DNA from 4 places in the Clostridioides sp. ZZV15-6598 genome. Region 2 is predicted to be linked to each of the others. Evidence: riboswitches for the same ligand, from Rfam matches in the RefSeq annotation. Region 2 holds a riboswitch; each other region holds the start of a gene.

Region 1 (5,833 bases), on a different contig from region 2:
AAGGCTAAAGTAACTCAAAATATAAATGGTAGAATATTAAATGCTACTGTATTAAAAACAACTACAAGTAAATATTTTGTTAGTATGTGTTGTGAGGTTGACATAAAACCATTAAAAGAATCTGATAAATATATTGGTATAGATTTGGGTTTAAAAGATTTTGCAATATACTCTGATGGAAACGTATTTGATAATCCTAAGTGGTTAAGAAAAGCTAACTATAGATTGAAATTGGAACAGAGAAGATTATCAAAAATGATGAAGTTTAGTAATAATTGGAATAAACAAAAAAATAAAATAGCTAATATGCATGAAAAAATATCTAATCAAAGAAAAGATTACTTGCATCAAATATCAACTAAGCTAATTAGAGAAAACCAAATAATTTGTTTAGAAGATTTAAAAGTGAGTAATATGATTAAGAATCATAAATTAGCAAGTGAAATAAGTGAAGTTAGTTGGTATGAATTTAGAAGATTGCTTGAGTATAAAGCTATTTGGTATGGAAGATTAATTTCTATAATAGGAAATACATATCCATCCAGTCAGTTATGTAGTGTATGTGGTCATAGAAATAAAGATGTAAAAAGCTTAGCACTTAGAAAGTGGGTTTGCCCAGACTGCAATACGCAACATGATAGGGATATAAATGCCAGCATAAATATACTAAAAGAAGGATTAAGATTAGTGGGGATGGAACAGCCCTTAGAGCCTATGAATGCTTAGTGCAAAAGTGCTATCGAATAGGAATCTCCACCTTCAAACATTACCGAATGTAGTTAAGGTGGAGTAGTTCAATGAAGTATGTAGTTTAAAATACATAGTAAAAAATGTATTGCTAAATAAATAATTTCTAAAAAAGAGTATCTAGAGATTTTAAAAATACACCTTAAAAAACATTTTAAAAATCTACTTACGATACTCTTTTATATATTTTATCATTTCTAAATATGTCATAAATTACAATTTATAGTAAATTATTTATATCAACACTATCCACTATTTTAGAAACTTTATCTACATACTCTATATTATCACTCAAACTCTTATAATACTTATTACCCTCACTCTTAGTTCTAAATGAATAAACTTTTTTATCCAATTTTAAAGCCTCTTTTATAATGTCTATATTTCTTTTGTTTGTTTCTCCTACGCTAAATCCTGTGTCTATTATAATCTTAGAATTATTTAAATTTCTAATAGCCAAATCGAAACTTTCATCACTTATTGACTCAAATGGCTTTTCTGTAAACAACTTTATCCCCATAGTCCTACCAATTTCATAATCAATATCATTTTCATGTATTATACCAGAATATATACCTATGCCTCTCTTAGTAAAAGCTCTGTAGATTGGTGTTGCTTTGCCACCTCCACCAATTATAAAAACTTCATTTTTTGATTTATTGCTAATTTCTACTGCACCTAATAAACTGTTAAAATTTTTATCATCTAGTTCATAAAGTGAATTTATCATATTTTCATCTACCATATCTTCTGGCTGACCATACGCTATAACTTTGTTATTTTTCACAAGAGCAACCTTATCACAACTTTTTAGTGCTATATCTATTTCATGTAATGAAAGTATTACTGATATTGATTTTTCCTTACTTAATTTTTTTAATATGTTCATAAGTTCCAATCTATGCTTTATATCTAAATGAGTTGTAGGTTCATCTAATATTATTATTTCTGGCTCTTGAACTAATGCTCTTGCAACCAACACCTTTTGTTTTTCACCATCACTAAGTTCATCAAAATATCTTTTTTTTAAATGAAGAGCATTTACAGATTCTAATGAATCATCTACCATCATTAAATCTTTTTTAGATAGATTCCCAAAAAATCCTGTATAAGGATATCTTCCCATATTAACTATATCTTGTACAGTCATTAAATCTCCTAATAATCTATTTGTAAGTACCAAGGCCATCTTTTTAGATAATGTTTTTCTGGAGATATGATTTATATCTGCATCATTTAAATATATTTCACCTTTTATTGGTGTTATAAGTTTAGATAGAGACCTTAATATAGTAGTTTTTCCAGCACCATTACTTCCCAAAAGACATAATATTTCTCCATTTTTAACCTCTATGTTTATGTCACTTACAACCACTTTTTTATCATATCCAACACTTAAATTATTAGTTCTTAACATGTCTAAGCCCTATCCTTCCTTTTCATCAATAACATTATTACAATTGGAGCACCTAATAATGAAGTTATTGCACTTATTGGTAATTCTATTGGTGATAAAATTACTCTGGATACTAAATCACAAAGAGCTGTAACTATGCTTCCTAAAAGAATTACTACTGGTATCAATACTCTATTGTCTGATGTTTTAAATATCAATTTTGAGATTTGTGGTACTGCAAGACCAATAAATCCTATAGGACCTGCAAATGCTGATACTATTGCCGCTAGTATACTTGATATAAATACTACCAAAAATCTAAAAAATTTTATATTTACACCAATACTCTTTGCATATTCTTCTCCTAGTAAAAAAGCATTTAGAGGTTTTATTATGAATATAGTCATCAAAAGACCTAATATCCCAACTATCATAAGTATTTCTACTTTTTCCCATGTAAATCCAGAAAAACTACCCATAGACCACATCGTAAATTCCTTCAATTTTTCATTATTTGCAAATGATTGTAATATATTTGTAATTCCACTACATACATATCCAGTCATAATTCCTATCACCAAAAGCGTTGTTATATTTTTTACTTTGCTAGCAAATAGGATAACTATAGACATTACAATTAAAGCTCCTACAAATGCTGCTATAAATATACTCATTGAATTTATACTTTCAAACCCTAATGTATACCCACCTAAAATCATAAGTGCTACTGATAAAGTGGCACCTGAAGACACACCTAATATATATGGTTCAACTATTGGGTTTTTGAAAAATATCTGTAGTAGAATACCAGATACTGCTAAACATGCACCTCCTACCATAGTTGCAAGGACTCTGGGAATCCTTATATTATAAATTATTTTATAGTGTTCTGTACTATCTATTCCTCTTAATACAACATCTATTATTTCTTTAAATTCGATTTTTACAGAACCAAATGCTACACATATCAAAAAAGTAAGTATTATACCTACAATTAAGATTACAAATATAGTAGTATTTTTAATTCTGTTTTTATTGATAAAGTCCATCTATCTACTCCTCTTAATAAAAACTACATTCACTCAAATTTATAAAGTTTACTTGTTAATTTAATCTTATCTATTATTTATCATAATTTATATAGTGCTTAATCTTTTCACCAGTAGTACCTGGGTGAAACATTTCAACTAAATCCACTATTAATTCATCTGTCTTATCCACTGATTGATAATAATCTGGAGCAAACACCCATAAATTACCCTTTTTGACAACATCTAAATCAGCTAACACTGGTGCACTAGATTTTATAGACTCTAAATTTGGTGCATAATCTGAACTTGATGAATATACAAATATATCTGCATCTTTTGCCACTTCGTGTAATTGCTCAATACTTACTCGCCCTTCATTTGAATCTATTGAGGCACAAGCATTTATTCCACCTGCCATGTTTATCATATTATCTACATATGAATTTTTAGGTGCTATATAAGCATTACCTTCATATACAGATGCCCATACAACTTTAGGTTTGCTTTTATTTTTTATTTTTTTACTAACCTCTTCTATTTTTTGTACTGTTTTATCTAATTCACTAGTAGCTATATCCTCTTTATCATAGAATGCAGCGATTAAGCTTGTCCATTCCATTCTTCCAAATGGATTTTGCTCTTTATATTCATTATCTACAACATAGTTAAGTCCCAATTCTTTTAATTTATCTATAAATTTTGTATCCGCTTCTGATAAACCACTACTCACTATAGTCAAGTCAGGATTTAAGTCTACTATTTTTTCATAATCTGGTGCTAAATTTGAACCAACATAATGTATCTTACCATCTTTCATTAAATTTTTAATTTCTTTGATAGTCCAATATTGTTCTTCTGTTGTTACTGCTTTTATACTATCTAACTCACCTATTGTCCTTAAAGAGCAAGCTTGTGTTGTAGATGCTATCAATACATTATCTACAGGTGTTCTAACTATATTTGCATTTTTATATTTTTCAGGTATTTTTATCTTTTTAGGAATTAAAATTAGTTCTCTATTATCTCCATCAATAACCTTTTTAATTCCATCTTCTAAAGTCTCAACACTAAATCCACTTGCATATTTTAATTCTAATTTTTTCCCATTACTAACTTGTTCATTAGTTTTGTCTTTTTTGCTACAACCTACAATACCTCCCGCCAAAAAAATTACCATTACAACTAAAAAAAACTGCTTTAAAACATTTGATTTGAATTTCATCTCTTTCACTCCATTATTTTATTTTTTATGAGTGGCTACATATATCTAAAAAACATTTTACTAAAATTAAATTTTTTAATATAGCTTTTTAGTAAAATAAAAAACTTCTCCAAAATTAGCAAGGAGAAGCTTCTATATCAATTTTATAAAAAATGAATTGATATCTCATTTTATTATAAACTACAATCTCCACCCTAAATTGTATTTATGTAATACTGGGCAGGTCTCCTGACTCACGGCCTGTCCTCCATCAACCTTCCCAAAATTACTATGAATCTCAGTGGATTTGATTTTGTATCCGTATACAGTAGCGGGGGCTGTAGTGAATTTACATCACTTTCCCTATTAAACTAAAATAGTACCCTAGTATTATTTACATTTAATTTTTCATTAAGATAATTGTAGTTTATTGTTAATTACTTTGCAAGGTTGATTTAATATATCCACTCAAAAAGAGTGCTTAAAATGACTATAAAAATCAATTTAAAACACTCTTTATCTCGTTAATTTATATTTAATTCATCCATTAAATTTTTAATTTTACATACTTGATTTTCATCTGGTTTTATAAATGGAGCAGTTACATAATCACTTATTTCTAATCCTCTAATATTCATAGCTTTCTTCATTGCTGGTATAAATGGATTTGTTATTAAATAAAAATCCATTGCTTTATTAATATATTTTTGAATTTCAATAACTTTATCCATATCCTTATTATTATAAGCTTCAGCCCATTTAGAACAAACTTCTGGAATTAGATTTGATAATCCTCCTATACATCCTGCTCCTCCAGACATTAAGTTATGTATAAAATTTTCATCATATCCACTATATATCTTAAAATTTGGGAACTCTGTTTTCATAGTATTTATTAAATCTCTAGTATGTCCCATTAAAGTTACTGTATCTTTATATCCAACTATGTTTTTATGCTTTCTTGCAAGTTTTAATGTAAGTTCTGGACTTAAATCATAACCAGTTCTATCTGGATAATTATATAGGTATATTTCAGCATCTGTGTTTTCAGCTATCTTACTGTAAAACAGTTCAATACTATCATCATCAAGTGAGAAATAATAAGGACTTATTATCATAACTCCATCTGCTCCACTAGTATGTGCATAATTTGAAAGTTCTATAGACTCATCTGCACACATACGACTTGCACCTATAAACACTTTAACCCTCTTATCAACATGATTAATCACTAAATCTATAAGTTCTTTTTGCATATCCATAGACATATTAAAGAACTCTCCAGTACTTCCCATTATAACTAAACCATCTACTCCCCCATCTATAAGGTAGTCATATACTTTTTTGTTTCCTTCTCTATCTAAATTTCCGTCTTCATCAAATATTGTAACAACTGGTGTCAAAAATTCTGCTTTCATAATTTAAACTCCTAAAATTTATTTTGATATGTTCATTTAA
Region 2 (5,833 bases):
CACAGATACCAGCGTAAATGCTAATATAGAGGTCAATGAAGAAGCATACATAATTTTATTTGTTTTAATTATATCTTCTCTATCTATCTCTCTAATTTTATCTCCTATTGTTGGCTTATATACTTTTTGCCCAGAATAAACATTGGTTCCTCCTAGTTGAATTCCTAAGGCTCCTGATGCTGCTCCTTCTGAAAAAGCACAATTTGGACTTTTATGATTTTTTCTATCTCTAATAGAAATTTTAAAACAATTTTTATAGTTATAACCTAGAAAAAAACTTCCTACTGTCATAAGAATAACAGCTATTCTTGCTGGTATATAATTAGCTATATCATCAATTTTAGCAGAAGCAAAACCAATATCTTTGTATTTTTCATTCTTATATCCAACAGTTGAATCAAGAGTGTTTATAGCTTTATATGCCATAGCAAGTGGCGCTCCTCCAATAAATGCATAAAGCATAGGTGCGATTATACCATCTACTGTGTTTTCTGCCACAGTTTCTACAGTTGCTCTTATTATTTCAGGCTCACTTAAATTAGTTGTATCTCTACCCACTATATAAGATAATTGAATTCTGGATTTCTCTATATCTCCAGTCTTTAATACATCATAAATTTTTACAGCTTCATCTTTTAAACACTTTGTTGCTAACGTCGTATAAATTATAAATCCATTTACTACAATACTTAATAATACATTAAAACTACATAGCTTCACTATAACATAAGTTACTAAGTAAGTTATTCCAACAGTTACAAACCATAATATAAAACCACCAATTTTTAACTGTTTTTCATTTTTAAAGACCTTCCTTATTATCCCTTGTATAAGATTTATAAGTTTTCCAATAAATCTTACTGGATGAGGGAAAGAATAGGGGTCTCCTACAATTAAATCTGTTATATACCCTATATAAATAGATAAAATATTCATTTACTCATTTCCCTTTTCCAAAAAATTTTCTATGCAATTTAAGTTATTATAGAAATGTGTATGAAGGTATGTTGCCAGTGTATTTCCTTTGCTATAACCTCCATCCCATTCTTCTATTAAATTTCCCTCTCTTTCTTTTTTCATTGAATATGCACATTTCTCATCACTTTCAAATATTGAATGATGAAACTCATGCCCTTTAATAATTTCACCTGCTTTAGATAAAATTGTATTTTCTTTAGCTACACCAAGGCAATATCCAAACCTCTTTAGAGAAGGTGTCATCTTACTAGTCCCATTAAATATACCAACCATATTAAATTCTTGTTCCTCTTGATTAAGTAACTTCTCACCTAAGTACATTAATCCACCACATTCTGCATAAATAGGAATATTATTATCATGTGCTTCTAGTATAGAGGCTCTCATTGATTCATTTGCTTCTAGTTCTTTCCCAAATATCTCTGGAAAACCGCCTCCAATATAAATATAGTCTGAATTTGGTACTGATGTATCTTCAAGAGGACTAAAATAGTTTACTTCTAATCCAAGCTCTTCTAAAAGTTCTATGTTTTCCCTATAATAAAAATTGAATGCCTTATCATATGCTATGGCTATTGATTTATCCTTAACATGCTCTTTTATCTTATTATTTTCTATTAGATTTTGAAAATCAAAACTACTCTCAAATTCATCACTTTCTGAGATTTCGATTATTCTATCAATATCTATGTAGTTTTCAATCTCATCAGCTAAAGTATAAAACTTTTCTCTTAAAGATTTCATCTCAACACTAGGAACTAGGCCTAGATGTCTGGATTCTAATGAAAATTTATTATTTGGAGGAAAGTATCCTAACACTTCGATATTACAATATTTCTCTATAGAGCTCTTGATTATTTGATAATGGCTCTTAGTTTTTACATTATTTACTATAACACCTTTTATATCCACATCTTTATCTAGTTCCTTATATCCTAGTACCATAGCTGCACTAGATGCTGCCATAGATTTTCCATTTATAACTAGTATAACTGGAGCTTTTAATACCTTAGAAGTATGCGAACTTGTGCAGTTATCTAAATCTATCCCAAAACCATCATATAATCCCATAACGCCTTCTACCACTGAAATATCTGCATCCCTTGAAGATTTATTTACTATATACTTTATCTTTTCATCATCTAACATATAAGAATCCAAATTTCTAGAATGTCTTCCAGTTATAAATGTGTGATATGAAGGGTCTATATAGTCTGGCCCTACTTTATACGGCTGTACTTTCATATTTCTCTTGACTAAAGCCTGCATTATTCCTAATGATATTGTAGTTTTCCCAACTCCACTGCTAGTACCTGCAATCAAAATCTTTTTCATAATACACCTCCTACCTAAAGTATAAATATAAAGTCATTCTTATTTCATAATTTCATATATCTTCTCTATGTCCAAATGTTCTCTCAAGAAATCTGCCAATTTATCATACTCTTTATCTTTAAACTCATCAAAGGAACTTACAGTACTTTCTAATTCTTTTAATCCCTTTTTCTTTCTTATATTATTTAAAATTGCTCTTGTAAAATCTATTTCATCAAATATTCCATGAAGATAAGTACCAATTACATTACCTTCTTTATTTACACTTCCTTCAGTATAATTGACTTCTTTATCTAGTTTTTTTGTTATCAAGTCTAAGCTACTTACTTTATTACTGCGATTTGTAATTCCCATATGTATTTCATAGCCTTTTACTTTCTTACCTTTAAGGTGGCTCATATATTCACCCATACATTCAATAATGGTAGCTTCTACTTGAGTCGTAGTCTTTTCCTCTTCAAATATTGTTTCTGTATCTAAAAGACCAATTCCATCTACTTCTTCAATTTCACTTTCAACATGATAAGGGTCTTTTAATTTCTTACCTAACATTTGATACCCACCACATATTCCAAATATCAATTTTCCCTGACTATGTAAATTTTTAATTTGTGACTCAAGACCACTTTCTCTTATGTATTTTAAATCATCTATAGTACTTTTAGTTCCAGGTATTATCAATATATCTGGATTCCCTATAGCTTCTCCATAGTCGACATACCTAAGACTTACATCCTCTTGTGTTTCAAATATATTAAAATCTGTAAAATTTGACATATGTGGGGTTCTAATTATTTCTATATGTATATCATTTTTATCCATTTTCTTCTTAAATCTAGTTGTTACACTATCTTCATCTTCTATTTTTATATCCATATAAGGAACCACGCCTAAAACAGGTACTTTTATAATATCTTCAAGCATCTTTAAACCATCTTGTAGGAGTTCTTTTTTCCCTCTAAATTTATTGATTATTACACCTTTTACTCTTTTTCTCTCATCATCATCTAATAAAAGCATTGTGCCTGCTAATGATGCAAATACTCCACCTCTATCAATATCCCCAACTATTATTACTGGTGCATCTGCTATTTTTGCCATACCCATATTGGATATATCTCTATCTTTTAAATTTATCTCCGCAGTACTCCCTGCACCTTCCATAACCACAATGTCATACACTGAGCTTAAATTATTAAAGGTTTCTTTTAATACATCTACCAACTCTAACTTATAATCATGATATTCAGATGAAGGCATCTCTCCTACAACTTTTCCCCTTACAATCACTTGACTTTTATGATTTCCAGAAGGTTTTAATAAAACTGGATTCATATCTGCTATCGGCTCTATTTTTGCAGCTTCCGCTTGAAATACTTGTGCTCTTCCCATTTCTAATCCTTCTTTAGTTATAAAAGAATTTAAAGCCATATTTTGTGACTTAAAAGGAGCAACAGTATAACCATCTTGTTTAAATATTCTACACAATCCTGCTGATAAAATGCTCTTACCTACATTTGATGCAGTTCCCTGTAGCATTACTTTTTTACCCACTTTCTACCCCTCCTTAAAGTTAAATTTTACCTAAAAATAAACTAAAAAAAGTCCTAGTGCTTCTAATGCTAGGACTTTTATATATATATTAATTAAAAATCTTTCACCCCGAAGACCTCATGTTTTAAATTAAATTAGGCAGGTATCCTGGCTTAACTTCATCCTACTCCTATAACCTTCCCATCAAATTGACAGTGGTATTTATAGTTTCGTTGGTTTCACAGTAGCGGGGGCTGCAAAGGCATCTAACCTTTTTCCCTTTTTACATCTAATTGAGAACCTAATTTTAATCTAATATTCTATTTTTGATAGTAAATTTATAAGCACATATCGTTTAATATTTAATGTTTAATTTATATAAAATCAGTAAAATTCATTTTATTTATTACAGTAAATCCATTATCAACTTCCAAAATTGTAATAGATGCATTATCAATTTTAAAGTTCCAATGATATTTATAACTACCAGAAATCAAATGTGTTATTATGTTTCTTATTGTACCTGCATGAGAACATATAAGTATTGTTTTTCTATTTAAATAATTATCATTTTCTAAAATTATATTGTCGATCTCTTTTGCTACTCTTTCATATGAATCTATCAAACTTTCCCCATTTGGGTATCTATAATTGCTACCTTCTTCTATCATTTTTTCAAATTCTTTTGGATATTTAACTTTTATCTCTTCAAAAGTTATTCCTTCAAAGTCTCCAAAGCTAATTTCTCTTAGATTTTCTCTTTCTTCTATTTCTATTAATTTTAGTTTTGATATTTTCTCTACCGTATCTTTAGTACGTGAAGATGGAGTTGTATAAATCTTATCTATACTTTCACTACTCATATATTTTGTAATTTTATTTATTTGTAATTTACCTTCTTCACTAATATAACTATTTATATGACCTGATAATCTTCCTTTTTCATTATCAGTTGTCAAAGCATGTCTTATTAATATTAATTTTATCACATTATCACCACTTTTTAGTTTTAAATAAACATAAAAATTAACAAATATATATAAATCAAATATACAAGTTCTGAAAGTTCTATTCCACAACCCAATATATCTCCTGTTACTCCATCAATTTTTTTGTAAATATGATTTTTAAACAATATTATAAATATAAAAACTACTATAGCTGAACATAATACCTTAATCAATACTATATCAGGCACTAAAAATATTAATTTAGCAATAATACTAACTATCAACAATGTGTATATTATAGCTGTTATTAACATACTTGTAGTCAATTTTCCTATAAATAAATTCCCCATTCCTTTTGCTCTTGGTGTTACCGTTTTATATGTCAATAACATTACTCCTAACCTTGCAATCATTGGCATGAATATTATAACCCATAGTGAATTATTACTTATAATACTATATACAAATCCAATCTTTAATAAAAGTACAAACATAATTGCTAAAAGCGAATTTGTACCTAATCGAGAATCTTTCATTATTTCAAGCATTTTCTCTTTATCTCTATAACTGTATATCGCATCAAATGTATCCCCTAATCCATCTATATGAAGCCCCCCGGTAATCAAAACACCAGCAAGCGTTATTATAATTGCACATATAAATGGCTGAAACAAAAGTATAGAAACCCATCCTATTAAATAAGTTAATATACCAATAACAAGACCCACAAGCGGAAAATATACTATAGATTTATAAAATTCATCATCAAATCCTACATCTAATTTTATAGGTATCCTTGTCAAAAACTGTAGTATCAAAATAAATCTTTTCATAGTCACATACTACTCCTTTATTTTCATAGGTATGCCACTAACTACAAAATAAACTTCATTGCTTTTTGATGCTATATATTGATTTATACGACCTACAATATCAGTATATATTCTACTAAGTTTATTTCCAGGAACAATTCCCATACCTAATTCATTTGTCACAAATACAAAATATAGATTTGTTTTTTCTATTTCTTTAATAAG
Region 3 (5,833 bases), on a different contig from region 2:
CTTAAATCCCTCATTTGAGAAAAATCATAATTACTGATATCTCTCTCATTAAAATAAATTTTACCTCCATCAGATTCAATAAGTCTTAAAATAAGTCTTGATAAGGTTGATTTTCCGCATCCACTTTCTCCTACAAGACCTAAGGTTTTTCCCTCTTTTATTTCAAACGATACATCATCTACCGCCTTAACTATATTTTTATTGATTATTCCACTTTTAAACTCCTTATAAAGGTTACAAACTCTTATCATAAAGAAAGCACCTCACCTTTGAACCATTAACATCAAATAATCTTGGCTCATAATCAATACATGTTTTTTTTGCAACCTTGCATCTTGGAGAAAATCTACATCCTTTTGGTAAGTTTGTTAAACTTGGTGCTACCCCTTCAATAGGTATTAATTTTTTATTTGGCTGTGAATCAATTAAACCTCTTGTATAAGGATGTAATGGGTTATTAAATACACTATTCTTTGAACCCTCTTCTATGATTTTACCTGCATACATAACTACAGCTTCATCACAAAGCTTTTTAGCCAGCATTAAATCATGAGTTATAAGTATCATGCTAACACCCATATTATTTCTTAAATCATAAAATACTTCATATACTTGTTTTCTTATTATTGCATCCAATCCTTTAGTTGGTTCATCTGCAATTATCCAATTAGGTTTTAGTGCTGTACCTATGGCTGCCAACGCCCTTTGACTCATGCCTCCACTTAACTGAAATCCATACGAATTATAAACCAACTCACTATTTGATAAAAAGAATTTTTTTAATATCTCTAAACTTTTACTCTTACAAGAATTCTTTTTCTCTTTTTCATGATAATAAAAAAGTTCATTCATATGACTTCCTATTTTTAATATTGGATTAAAAGAACTTGATGGATTTTGTGGTATTAGTGCTATTTTTCTACCTCTGATTTCTCTAATTTCCTTTTCTTTAATTTTTAGCAAATCTTTTTCTTCATATAAAACACTGCCGGAAACAGTTGAATTATTAGATACAAGATTCAAAATCCCTAGTCCTAGTACTGATTTTCCACTTCCAGTTTCTCCAATAATTCCTGTAATTTTGCCACTTTGAAAGGTTCTAGATACTCCATCTACAGCTCTTACTTTTCCTTCTTTAGTATTAAAATGAATTTTTAAATCTTTTATACTTATATCTCTATTCATAGTTTTTATTCCTTCTAAAGATATTGGCTTAAAGAGTTGCTTTTTTCATCAAACATATCCCTTAGTGCATCTCCAATTAAATTTATACTGCAACACAATAATAATATACTAAAACCAGGTGCTAACAATAGATTTGGATAACTTCTAAAATGAGTCTTAGCATCATTTATCATAACACCCCAATCTGCTTGAGGTGGTTGTATTCCTAGACCTAAAAAACTTAGCGATGCCATAGAAAGTACACTTTTACCTATCCTTATTGTAAATAGTACTATAAAAGGAGCAAATATATTTGGAATTATATAGTGCAAAATTATATAAAGATGACTAGCACCTAATGCTCTTGCACCTTCAACATATTTTTCTTCTTTTACCTTTAATACCTCTCCTCTAACTACTCTTGAAAAACCAGCCCAGGAAGTGAATACTATTGCAATTAATAAACTTTTTATACCTGGTCCAAGAACTCCAGCAAGAGCAATCATAAAGCTAAGACTTGGAAGACCTTGAAATATATTTACAATAGACTGGATTATTGTATCTACTATACCACCACAATATCCTGCTATTATCCCTACAAAACTGCCAAATAGCATTGTTAATAAGGTTGCTAAAAAAGCTAAGGATATTGATACTCTGGCTCCATATAATATTCTACTTAGAATATCTCTCCCTAGAGTATCTGTACCAAGTATATGTTCTCTAGAAATTCCCATTAATCTATCAGCCATTTGTACTTTATTAGGGTCATATGGAGCTAACTCTGGTGCAAATATTGCAACAAGTATCATAATTATTAGCACTAAAAAAGCTAGTTTATGTATAAATAACATTTCTTTAAATTTCTCCATATTATTTACCTCCCACCCTCATTTTAGGATTAAGAAATAGGTAACATATGTCTACAATTAAATTAAATACTATAAATATAATCCCTGTAAATAGCACATATCCTTGTACCACTGGATAATCCCTACTCATTATTCCTTGTATTACATAGCTTCCCATACCTGGAATACTAAAAATAACCTCAACCACTGTGGAGCCTCCTAAAATAGCACCAAAATAGTTTCCCAGAACAGTTACAATAGGCATTAATGAATTTAAAAAAGCATACTTAAAAATAACTATTTTATTTGGCAACCCCTTAGCTTTTGCCACTGTTATATAGTTTTGTCCTATACTTTCTATTAAAGTTGCTCTATTTAGCCTTGCTACAGTTCCTATAGTTCCAGCTGCTAAAACAAATCCAGGCATTATTAAATGTTTAATTGTACCATACCCACTTGTAGGTAGCCATCTAAGAGTCTCACAAAATATACTTAACATAATAATAGCTAACCAAAACCCTGGAATAGATGTCATAAGTAAGGATACAAAAGTACCAATCTTATCTATCGCTGAATCCTTTTTTAAAGCCATTATTATAGCTAGTGGTATAGATAACACTATAACAAAAAACATAGCCATTAAAGATAAAGAGAAGGTTATTGGTAACCTTCTTAATATCTCTTCTGTGATAGATGTCTTTTTGATATAGGAAAGTCCTAAATCTCCAGTCATAGCTTTTTTAGTCCAATTAACATACTGGACTATAATATTATCATTTAACCCTAATTCTTCTCTAACTCTTTCTATTTCTTCATCTGTAGGAGCAGAAATACCATCCATACTTAAATATTCAACTGCTGGGTCACCAGGTGCTATAACCCCTAATATAAATCCTAGAAAAGTTATTCCTATCAAAATAGGGATAGTCATCAATATCCTTCTAATTAAATATTTAAATGGTGTTTTCACTACTTACTCCACTCCATATTTGCTAATGTAGTTCCATATAATGTAGGTTTGTACCCAGTTATTTTTTTATTATAAGCAATTAAGTTAACGTCTTCAAATAATGGTATAGCTGATGGATGTTCTGCTGATATATCTTGAAGTTCATCATATATTTTACTTCTTTCATCTAAGTCCATTGTTTTTTCTAATTGACCTATTAATTCATCTGCTCTTTCATTTTTATAGCCCAATGAATAAGCTATATTACTTGACCCTGTGCTTCTCATATAACTATCAAATATAGAAAATGGTTCTGCATTTGGAAGACCTTGAGTGTGAAGTGCTATATCATAATTTCCTGTTTTTTGTGCTTCCTTAAAAGCAGCTCCATCAAGTATAGTTATTTTAGAATTTAATCCAACTTCACTTAATACAGATTGTATATACTCTGCTACAGTTTTGTATGGATAACGGTCTACACCATAAGATGGTATTATAAACTCTAACTCTTTTGTTTCCCCTTTTAACTCATTTTTTATGATTTTTTTTGCTTTTTCTGCATCATAAACAGGTTTAATTTCCTTAGCAAAAGGAGAACCTTGGTTCAATATATTCATAGTTGGAGTTCCATATCCTCCATAAAATTTATTTACTATAGTTTCTCTATCCAACAACAAACTTAGTGCTTCTTTTATCTTAACATTATTAAATGGTTCCCTAGTGCCGTTTGTAGATACAAATTGAGTTATTGTTGATGGAGATGTTTTAATCTCAAAATTTTCATCCTTTATTAGCTCACTAGCTAACTCTGGAGTAATAGCCCCTAAATCCATAACACCCATAATTTCCTCTGATTTAAGTGCTGTGTAACGAGTTTGTGCATCTTTAATTACATTTACTCTTACATTTTTAACTTTACTTTTATCTCCATAATAGTCTTGATTTCTCTCTAACGAAACAAATTGTTCTTTTTCTCTTTCTTTTATCTTAAATGGACCAGTTCCTTGTGCATATTTAGTAAAATCTCCTGTTTTTATATCAAAACACTCCGGACTATACATAGCACTTCCAAATCTAGCCATGTTGTATATTAAAGTTGATATTGGTTTACTAAAAGTAAGTTTAACTTCATAGTCAGAAACTTTATCCACACTTTGTAAATTAGGATATGTCTTTTCTATATCAAACGAATAAAAAGGTGAAGCTTTCGTTTTCATATTCATATAACGTTCAAAGTTTTTTACTACTGAATCTGCATTCAAATCTACACCATCATGGAATTTTACACCCTTCTTTATTGTAAATTTCCATTCTTTATAATCATCTGAATTTGACCATTTTTCTGCAAGTTCTGCCTTTGGTTTTCCATCATCACCCAGTCCTATTAGTGGTTCCCAAACATAAAGTATAGAACTTGTGTAGTAAGCATCTTGTTCACCTGGTGCCAAATCCCTAGCTGCTGCTAAGACTACTTCCTTTTCATTATTCATCTTACTAACATCATTATTTTCCTCTGGTTTACTACACCCTGTTATCAATGATAACATCAGCATAACTGCTAAAATTATACTACTCAGCTTCCCTTTTGAAATCTTCCTCATGATACATTTCCCCCTTATTTAGAAATATGAGCATAAAAAAAGTTATAGCAAATAATGCTATAACATCCCATTTTAATATGTATACTTTAACTTCTAAATTCCATATACAAAACAATAAATCTAGTTGCTCCCCCCTAAATTTATTTGCTAATATTTAATGTAGGTATCTGACTTACATTTCATTTTCTCAGCCTTTCCAAATAACATCTGTTGGCTATGTAGAATTTATCCATGCTTACAGTGATGGGTTCGTGTTGGATTTTCACCAGCTTCCCTACTCTTTAAATACGTTTATTCAATTCTTAGTTTAATTGTATGCAATCTTATATAAATTGTCAACTTAAATCAAAATATAGCACTATATGCAAAATTAAAAATTATAAATATATAGTAATTCATCTGATAAAAACACTACTTTTAATTTAGTATTTATATTTACTAGTTGTATATGTTACAAATTAAGTGTCTAATCTTTATTATGGAATATAAATATTTAAATTAAAATTTACAATTATCTATCTATTAAAGTCTATTATAAAAACAGATATTTTTTTTTCATATGGAAGGTAATAAGCTACTTTATCCCCTTTAACTACATTTTTCATAATATGATTGTATATAGTTTCATACTCTCCGCCTTCATCATAAGATTTAGCATACCTAACTATATCATCTTCACAAGTAAATGTCTGTCCAAATTCAAGACTTAATGGCATTAATTCATATTTAAGTTTCTTTTTATCTAATAATGCTTTTAAATTTTTTGAACTATGTCTTTCTACCATATCCATTCTTTTCTTAGATACTGGAATATGAGTTTTGGATTTATCATTAACAATTGCAATTAATCTATTACAGTGTTCATTAAAAAATTCTATATTCTCATATGAAAAAAATGAAATTAATATAGTATCAAATTTTGTATTTATCTCTTCAAAATCCTTGACCATATATCTAATATTGTTTATATTATTGTCTTTTGTTGATTTTTCTAAGTAATTTATAGCATTTTGATTTATATCAATACAAGTTATCTCTTTCAATTCTTTGCTTAAATACATATCTATTAAACCTAATCCACAACCTACATCACAAAAAGTTTGGCTATCTTTGATGTATGGAATTATTTCTTTAGCTAATCTCTTGTGAAAACCAGTATATTCACTTGCATCAACAAAGGATTTTATTGTAGTATCATTCCAATTCATTCTCATATTTAAATTTCCCCACTACCTTTTAAATTTACTTTCTGACCTGTACTGTAAAAC
Region 4 (5,833 bases), on a different contig from region 2:
GCAGGAGCTAGAAGAAAATATATAGACTGGGATATAGTTAAAAAATACCTCACAAATAGAATACGAAAAGGATATGATAAGGATGTTATATTAGGTCTAATTCAAGTTATATTAAATACAATTGTTGAAGAAAAAGCTATTAAAGATAGACCTGGAATAGAAGATATCAGAAAAAGAGCGTATAAAGATATTGTTTCACGTTTTACCAAGATACACAATAACGATATGATGGACAAGATTAAATATGCATTTGTACTTTATAGCATGGATAAACATCCAGCATTAGACAGTATAACTAGAAGAATAGTAAATGACATAAGGCTTATAGATACAAATCAGGATATTATGGAGATTTTAAAGGCATTAGATGTTATATATTTAACTTATTTTGAATATATATTGAATAGTGAAGAAAGTAATTCTACATATGATGAAAACAATGTAAAAAATGTTGAAGTAAACTTTGATACGTTTGCTGATTTTATGTATGAAGAACTATATAGTGATGAAGATGAAAATATTGTTGAAAGTGACATAGATTCAATCTCTTCATCAATGCTTATAGAGGGAGTAGGAGACTTTGACAATTCTCAAGCTAGCAATTCAGCAGATAGAATTATATATGTTGATGAGGAGACTGTAAATAAAATATACACTAAAATAGAACATTATTATGGGAAAACTTATTTAAGTAAGGGTGAAATTAAAAAACTTGAAACACAAAATTGCAGAAACGTACATGAGGGATGTAGAATTCACTTCACAGATGGTGTTCTTAGAAGTGAATGTAATAACGTTTTTCAGCTAAAATATGTAACAAGACAAAAAGAAAATAATTTAGGTAAATTTAGAGAACATGCTAGGATGTATAGACAACAAATAAAGAGATTAAAAGAAAGCCTTTCTAGAATTTTAGTAGAAGAAAATGCTAAAACCAGAGTATATTCTGATTGTGGCACTATATTAGCAAATAGAGCTTGGAGAGTTGGAAGAAGTAACAATAATAAGATATTTTATAAAGATATAGAAAATGAAAAAGGCAAATATGTTATTGATATATTGTTGGATGCAAGTGGTTCTCAAAGTAGAAACCAAGGAAATGTAGCAATTCAAGCTTACATAATTGCAAATGCTTTGACAGAAGTTGGAATACCAAATAGAGTTATGGGTTTTTCTAGTTTCTTAGATTATACGATACTAAAAAGATTTAAGGATTATGATGACAGTATTAAAAATAGTGAAAATATCTTTGAATACTTCTGTGCTGGTAACAATAGAGACGGTTTAGCTATAAAATCTATATGTAGTGGTTTGATAAATAGAGACGAAGAAAATAAAATTTTAATAATTCTTAGTGATGGAAGACCAAATGATGTAAAGATAGGAAAAAACAGTGAGAGAACTTTAAGAGGTGAAAAAGCTTACAGAGGTATTGTTGGTTTAAGAGACACAGCTAATGAAGTAAGAAAAGCTAGGAAACAAAATGTATTAGTATTAGGAGTATTTACAGGTAAAGAATCAGAACTTGAAGCTGAAAGATTAATATATGGAAATGATTTTATATATTCAAGAGACATAACTAGATTTTCTGATGTAGTTTCAATGTATTTAAAGAAAATAATTAGGAGTTAAACGATTTATAAAAAAGAATTTATATACATAAAAATATAAAAATGAATAAAATTTGTAAAAAATGTAGAAATTTTCACAGAAAAGGTATACAATGATTTATATAGAAAATGAATTAAAAATAAAGTAATATTAAAAATTAAATATATAATATTGTAGGTTCTTTAAGCAAGATTAATAGGGAAGAAGGTTAAATTCCTTTACAGCCCCCGCTACTGTGATGCAGACGAAACTTTTGTTAGCCACTATGATAATATGTTTTTATATTTCATGGGAAGGAAGAGGAGTAGGATGAAGCTAAGTCAGGAGACCTGCCTAAAATATTAAAGTGATTTCTTCGGGGATGGAGAAAGTTTCTTATAATAATTATACAGATATGTTTATTTTATGTGTTTGTATTTAGATTGTCGAAAATTAGAAGCCTAGCCATCGAGTTAGGCTTTTTTATTTTGTTAGAATTAAGGATACATGTATTATTCATATTTTAATTATTAGAAAGGGAGAGAGGGGATACTCAAATGAAACAAAATATCAAATTAGGGGTTATAGCTGCACTTATGTTAATCATTTTAACTCCAGTTACATCAAATGCAATGCATATAATGGAAGGTTACTTACCAGTAAAATGGTCTATAGCATGGGGAGTTATATTTATACCATTTTTCTTAGTGGGATTAAAATCAATAGGTAAAATAGTAAAGCAAGACCCTAAGAAGAAAGTTTTATTAGCTCTATGTGGAGCATTTGTATTTGTATTATCAGCATTAAAAATACCTTCTGTAACAGGAAGTTGTTCACATCCTACTGGAGTAGGTCTTGGAGCAATAATGTTTGGACCAAGTGTAATGTTTGTTCTTGGAACTATAGTTTTAATATTCCAAGCATTATTACTAGCACATGGGGGAATAACTACTTTAGGAGCTAATGCTTTTTCAATGGCTATAATAGGGCCAATTATATCATTTTTAATATTTAAAGTATTAAAGAAAAAAGATGGAAACAATGCTATACCAGTATTTCTTGCAGCAGCAATAGGAGATTTAGCCACATATACAATAACTTCAATACAACTAGCACTGGCTTTCCCAGACCCATCTGGTGGAGTGATGGCTTCAGCAATTAAATTCTTAGGAATTTTCTTTATGACTCAAATACCAATAGCAATAGCAGAAGGTATCCTTACTGTAATTGTATATAATTTAATTACAGAAAATGGAGAAAAAAGCATACTAGAAAATAATGATAAAGGAGTTAAAGCTAATGAGTGCTAAAACAAAAACAAAAACTAACATATTATTACTTTTATTAGTAGTAGCTCTGATTATATTCCCATTACTTGTAAATTCAGGTGCTGAATATGGAGGAGCAGATGGTCAAGCTGAAAGTGAAATTACTAAGATAAATCCAAATTATGAGCCTTGGTTTAGTAGCCCATATGAGCCACCAAGTGGAGAAATAGAGAGTTTATTATTCTCTGCACAAGCAGCTCTAGGTGCAGGTGTAATAGGATACATATTAGGTCTTCAAAAAGGAAAGAGAAGTTAATTATGCTTATAATTGATAAATATGCATATACAAATAGATTAAGTAAAGTAAATCCAAATAAAAAAGTAGCCATAGGAGCAATTTTTCTAATTGCTTCTATGGTAATAAAAAATGTATTTATCTTAAGTGGAATTATGATTTTAATGAGTATTTTAGTTGTTTGCGTAGCAGGGATAGATTTAAAAAATTATTTGAAATTACTTCAAATACCAATGTATTTTTTATTTCTTAGTATAGGTATAACTCTTGTGAATATATCTTTTAATAAAACAGACTTACTATATAGTTTTCAGTTTTTTAGTTTTTATGTAGGAATATCAAAGGCATCTATTGACATGTCTATTCATGTATTATTTAGAGCTATGTCTTGTTTAACTTGTGTGTATTTTTGTATACTTACAACACCTTTTAATCAGTTAATATTTTTCTTCAAAAAATTACATTTGCCAGACACATTTGTTGAATTATCAATGTTAATATATAGATTTATATTTATATTTTTAGAAGAATTTTCAGAGATATATAAGTCACAAGAACTAAGATTTGGGTACATAAATTTAAAAACTTCATATAAATCTTTAGGGATTCTTGGAAGTATGCTGTACAAAAGACTTATGACAAGGTATGATGATATGTGTATATCATTAGACATAAAATTGTATGATGGTAAATTTCACATAGTAGGGGATAATGATGTTTAGAATAAATAATTTAACATATCAATATGAAAAAAATGCTAATGCATTATTGAACATTAATATGGATTTCTCAAAGGGAAATGTTATAGGTATAATAGGCTCAAATGGTTCAGGAAAATCAACTTTATTTATGAACTTAATGGGGATATTAAAGCCTACATCTGGAGAAATACTTTTCAAAGAAGAAAAGTTAAAGTATGATAAGAAGAGTTTGTATAATCTTAGAAAAAATGTAGGAATTGTTTTTCAGGACCCAGAAAAGCAAATATTTTACTCAAAAGTATATGATGACATAGCATTTGCGATGAGAAACATTGGGATGGATGAAAAAATTATTAAAGAGAGAATAAACAAAGCTTTGATAGCTGTTAATGGAATAGATTTTATAGATAGACCAGTACACTTTTTAAGTTATGGTCAGAAAAAAAGAGTAGCAATTGCATCAGTTATAGCAATGGAAAATGAAATTGTATTGCTTGATGAGCCTACAGCTGGATTAGACCCAGTAAGCACTAGGTCTATTGTAGATATAATAAAGAGATTAGATAAAAATAATATAAAAATAGTAATATCCAGTCATGATATGAATTTAATGTATGAAATATGTGATTATATATATGTACTGGATAAGGGGATTTTAATTGATGAAGGAAACGCAGAAAGTGTATTTGTAAATGAGAACAATATTATACAAGCTGGATTAGAATCTCCATGGTTAGTAAAGGTACATAAAAATATGAACTTACCTTTATTTAAGAAAGAAGAAGATTTGTATAAGTACTGGAAAGAAAGAGACTTAATACAAATAAATAATTAAGCCCTAAACCTATTTTAAAAAAATAGATTTATATATAATAACCCTTAACCTAGACCCCTTAAAGGTGCCTTATGATTCCCCAAATCATAAGGTTATTTTTTTTATAGATAATAAAAATAAATTTTATAAGTAAGTGTTATTTAATTGTTAAAATTTGACAATAATCTATTGATATAATACATAATTATAATTTGAAGTAATTCATATTTTAGATTAAAATATATTTATGGCTGTTAACAGGAGGAGAAATATGAATTTAGATACATTAAATCCTGCTCAAAGAGAAGCAGTAGAAAAAACTGAAGGACCAGTACTTATACTAGCTGGTGCTGGCTCAGGTAAAACTAAGGTACTAACAACAAGAATAGCATACCTTATGGAAGATAAAGGTGTACAAGCACCTAGTATATTAGCTATAACATTTACAAACAAAGCTGCAAATGAAATGAGAGAAAGAGTCGAACAAAATATAGGTTCGGAAACTAAGGAAATGTGGATAAGTACATTCCATTCTTGTTGCGTTCGTATACTTAGAAAAGATATAAACAAAATTGGTTACAATAGAAGTTTTGTAATTTATGATGCTGCAGACCAAGTAACTTTAGTCAAAGATTGCCTTAAAGAATTAAATTTAAGCGATAAAGTATTTGAACCAAAGGCCGTTATAAGTGCTATTTCAGGTGCAAAAGATAAGCTTTATACGCCAAAGCAGTTTAAAGATATGAATATGTCGGATAATAGAATGGTTAAAATTGCAGATATTTATGCATTATATCAAGACCGTTTAAAGAGAAATAGTGCACTTGATTTTGACGATTTAATACTTAAAACTGTAGAACTTTTTAAGACTAATGATGAAGTGTTAGCTTATTACAGAAGTAGATTTAGATACATAATGGTAGATGAGTATCAGGATACGAGTAAAGCTCAATATGAACTAATAAAATTATTAGCTAGAGAACATCAAAATATCTGTGTTGTTGGAGATGATGACCAAAGTATTTATGGATGGAGAGGCGCAGATATAAGAAACATACTTGAATTTGAGAAAGATTATGATAATGTACATGTTGTGAAACTAGAACAAAATTATAGGTCAACACAAGTAATATTAGATGCAGCTAACAAAGTTATATCCAATAAC

Evidence for each region. A riboswitch is a leader RNA that binds a small molecule or an ion and turns the genes downstream of it on or off. The one in region 2 is predicted to bind cobalamin.
Region 1: another riboswitch for cobalamin. It lies ahead of KGF50_RS09540 (ABC transporter substrate-binding protein); the one in region 2 lies ahead of KGF50_RS12700 (cobyric acid synthase).
Region 3: another riboswitch for cobalamin. It lies ahead of KGF50_RS09200 (ABC transporter substrate-binding protein); the one in region 2 lies ahead of KGF50_RS12700 (cobyric acid synthase).
Region 4: another riboswitch for cobalamin. It lies ahead of KGF50_RS15485 (energy-coupling factor ABC transporter permease); the one in region 2 lies ahead of KGF50_RS12700 (cobyric acid synthase).

What each region holds. Positions count from the first base shown of each region.
Region 1 is NZ_JAGWCS010000038.1:1,396-7,228, forward strand. Features, by position in the region: partial or broken gene tnpB (IS200/IS605 family element RNA-guided endonuclease TnpB) at 1-726, shown strand, start outside; gene KGF50_RS09530 (ABC transporter ATP-binding protein) at 968-2,164, opposite strand; gene KGF50_RS09535 (iron ABC transporter permease) at 2,167-3,192, opposite strand; gene KGF50_RS09540 (ABC transporter substrate-binding protein) at 3,266-4,396, opposite strand; cobalamin riboswitch at 4,597-4,777, opposite strand; gene KGF50_RS09545 (dihydrodipicolinate synthase family protein) at 4,900-5,793, opposite strand.
Region 2 is NZ_JAGWCS010000062.1:14,146-19,978, forward strand. Features, by position in the region: gene cbiB (adenosylcobinamide-phosphate synthase CbiB) at 1-936, opposite strand, end outside; gene KGF50_RS12695 (cobyrinate a,c-diamide synthase) at 937-2,313, opposite strand; gene KGF50_RS12700 (cobyric acid synthase) at 2,353-3,867, opposite strand; cobalamin riboswitch at 3,987-4,166, opposite strand; gene KGF50_RS12705 (histidine phosphatase family protein) at 4,221-4,835, opposite strand; gene cobS (adenosylcobinamide-GDP ribazoletransferase) at 4,856-5,629, opposite strand; gene cobU (bifunctional adenosylcobinamide kinase/adenosylcobinamide-phosphate guanylyltransferase) at 5,639-5,833, opposite strand, start outside.
Region 3 is NZ_JAGWCS010000036.1:16,614-22,446, forward strand. Features, by position in the region: gene KGF50_RS09180 (ATP-binding cassette domain-containing protein) at 1-251, opposite strand, end outside; gene KGF50_RS09185 (ABC transporter ATP-binding protein) at 235-1,185, opposite strand; gene KGF50_RS09190 (ABC transporter permease) at 1,200-2,036, opposite strand; gene KGF50_RS22545 (ABC transporter permease) at 2,038-2,985, opposite strand; gene KGF50_RS09200 (ABC transporter substrate-binding protein) at 2,985-4,565, opposite strand; cobalamin riboswitch at 4,706-4,873, opposite strand; gene KGF50_RS09205 (methyltransferase) at 5,081-5,779, opposite strand; gene KGF50_RS09210 (Rossmann-like domain-containing protein) at 5,782-5,833, opposite strand, start outside.
Region 4 is NZ_JAGWCS010000094.1:7,677-13,509, reverse strand. Features, by position in the region: gene KGF50_RS15490 (nitric oxide reductase activation-like protein) at 1-1,632, shown strand, start outside; cobalamin riboswitch at 1,770-1,963, shown strand; gene KGF50_RS15485 (energy-coupling factor ABC transporter permease) at 2,148-2,900, shown strand; gene KGF50_RS15480 (energy-coupling factor ABC transporter substrate-binding protein) at 2,890-3,174, shown strand; gene cbiQ (cobalt ECF transporter T component CbiQ) at 3,177-3,875, shown strand; gene KGF50_RS15470 (energy-coupling factor ABC transporter ATP-binding protein) at 3,868-4,689, shown strand; gene KGF50_RS15465 (DUF3553 domain-containing protein) at 4,940-5,833, shown strand, end outside.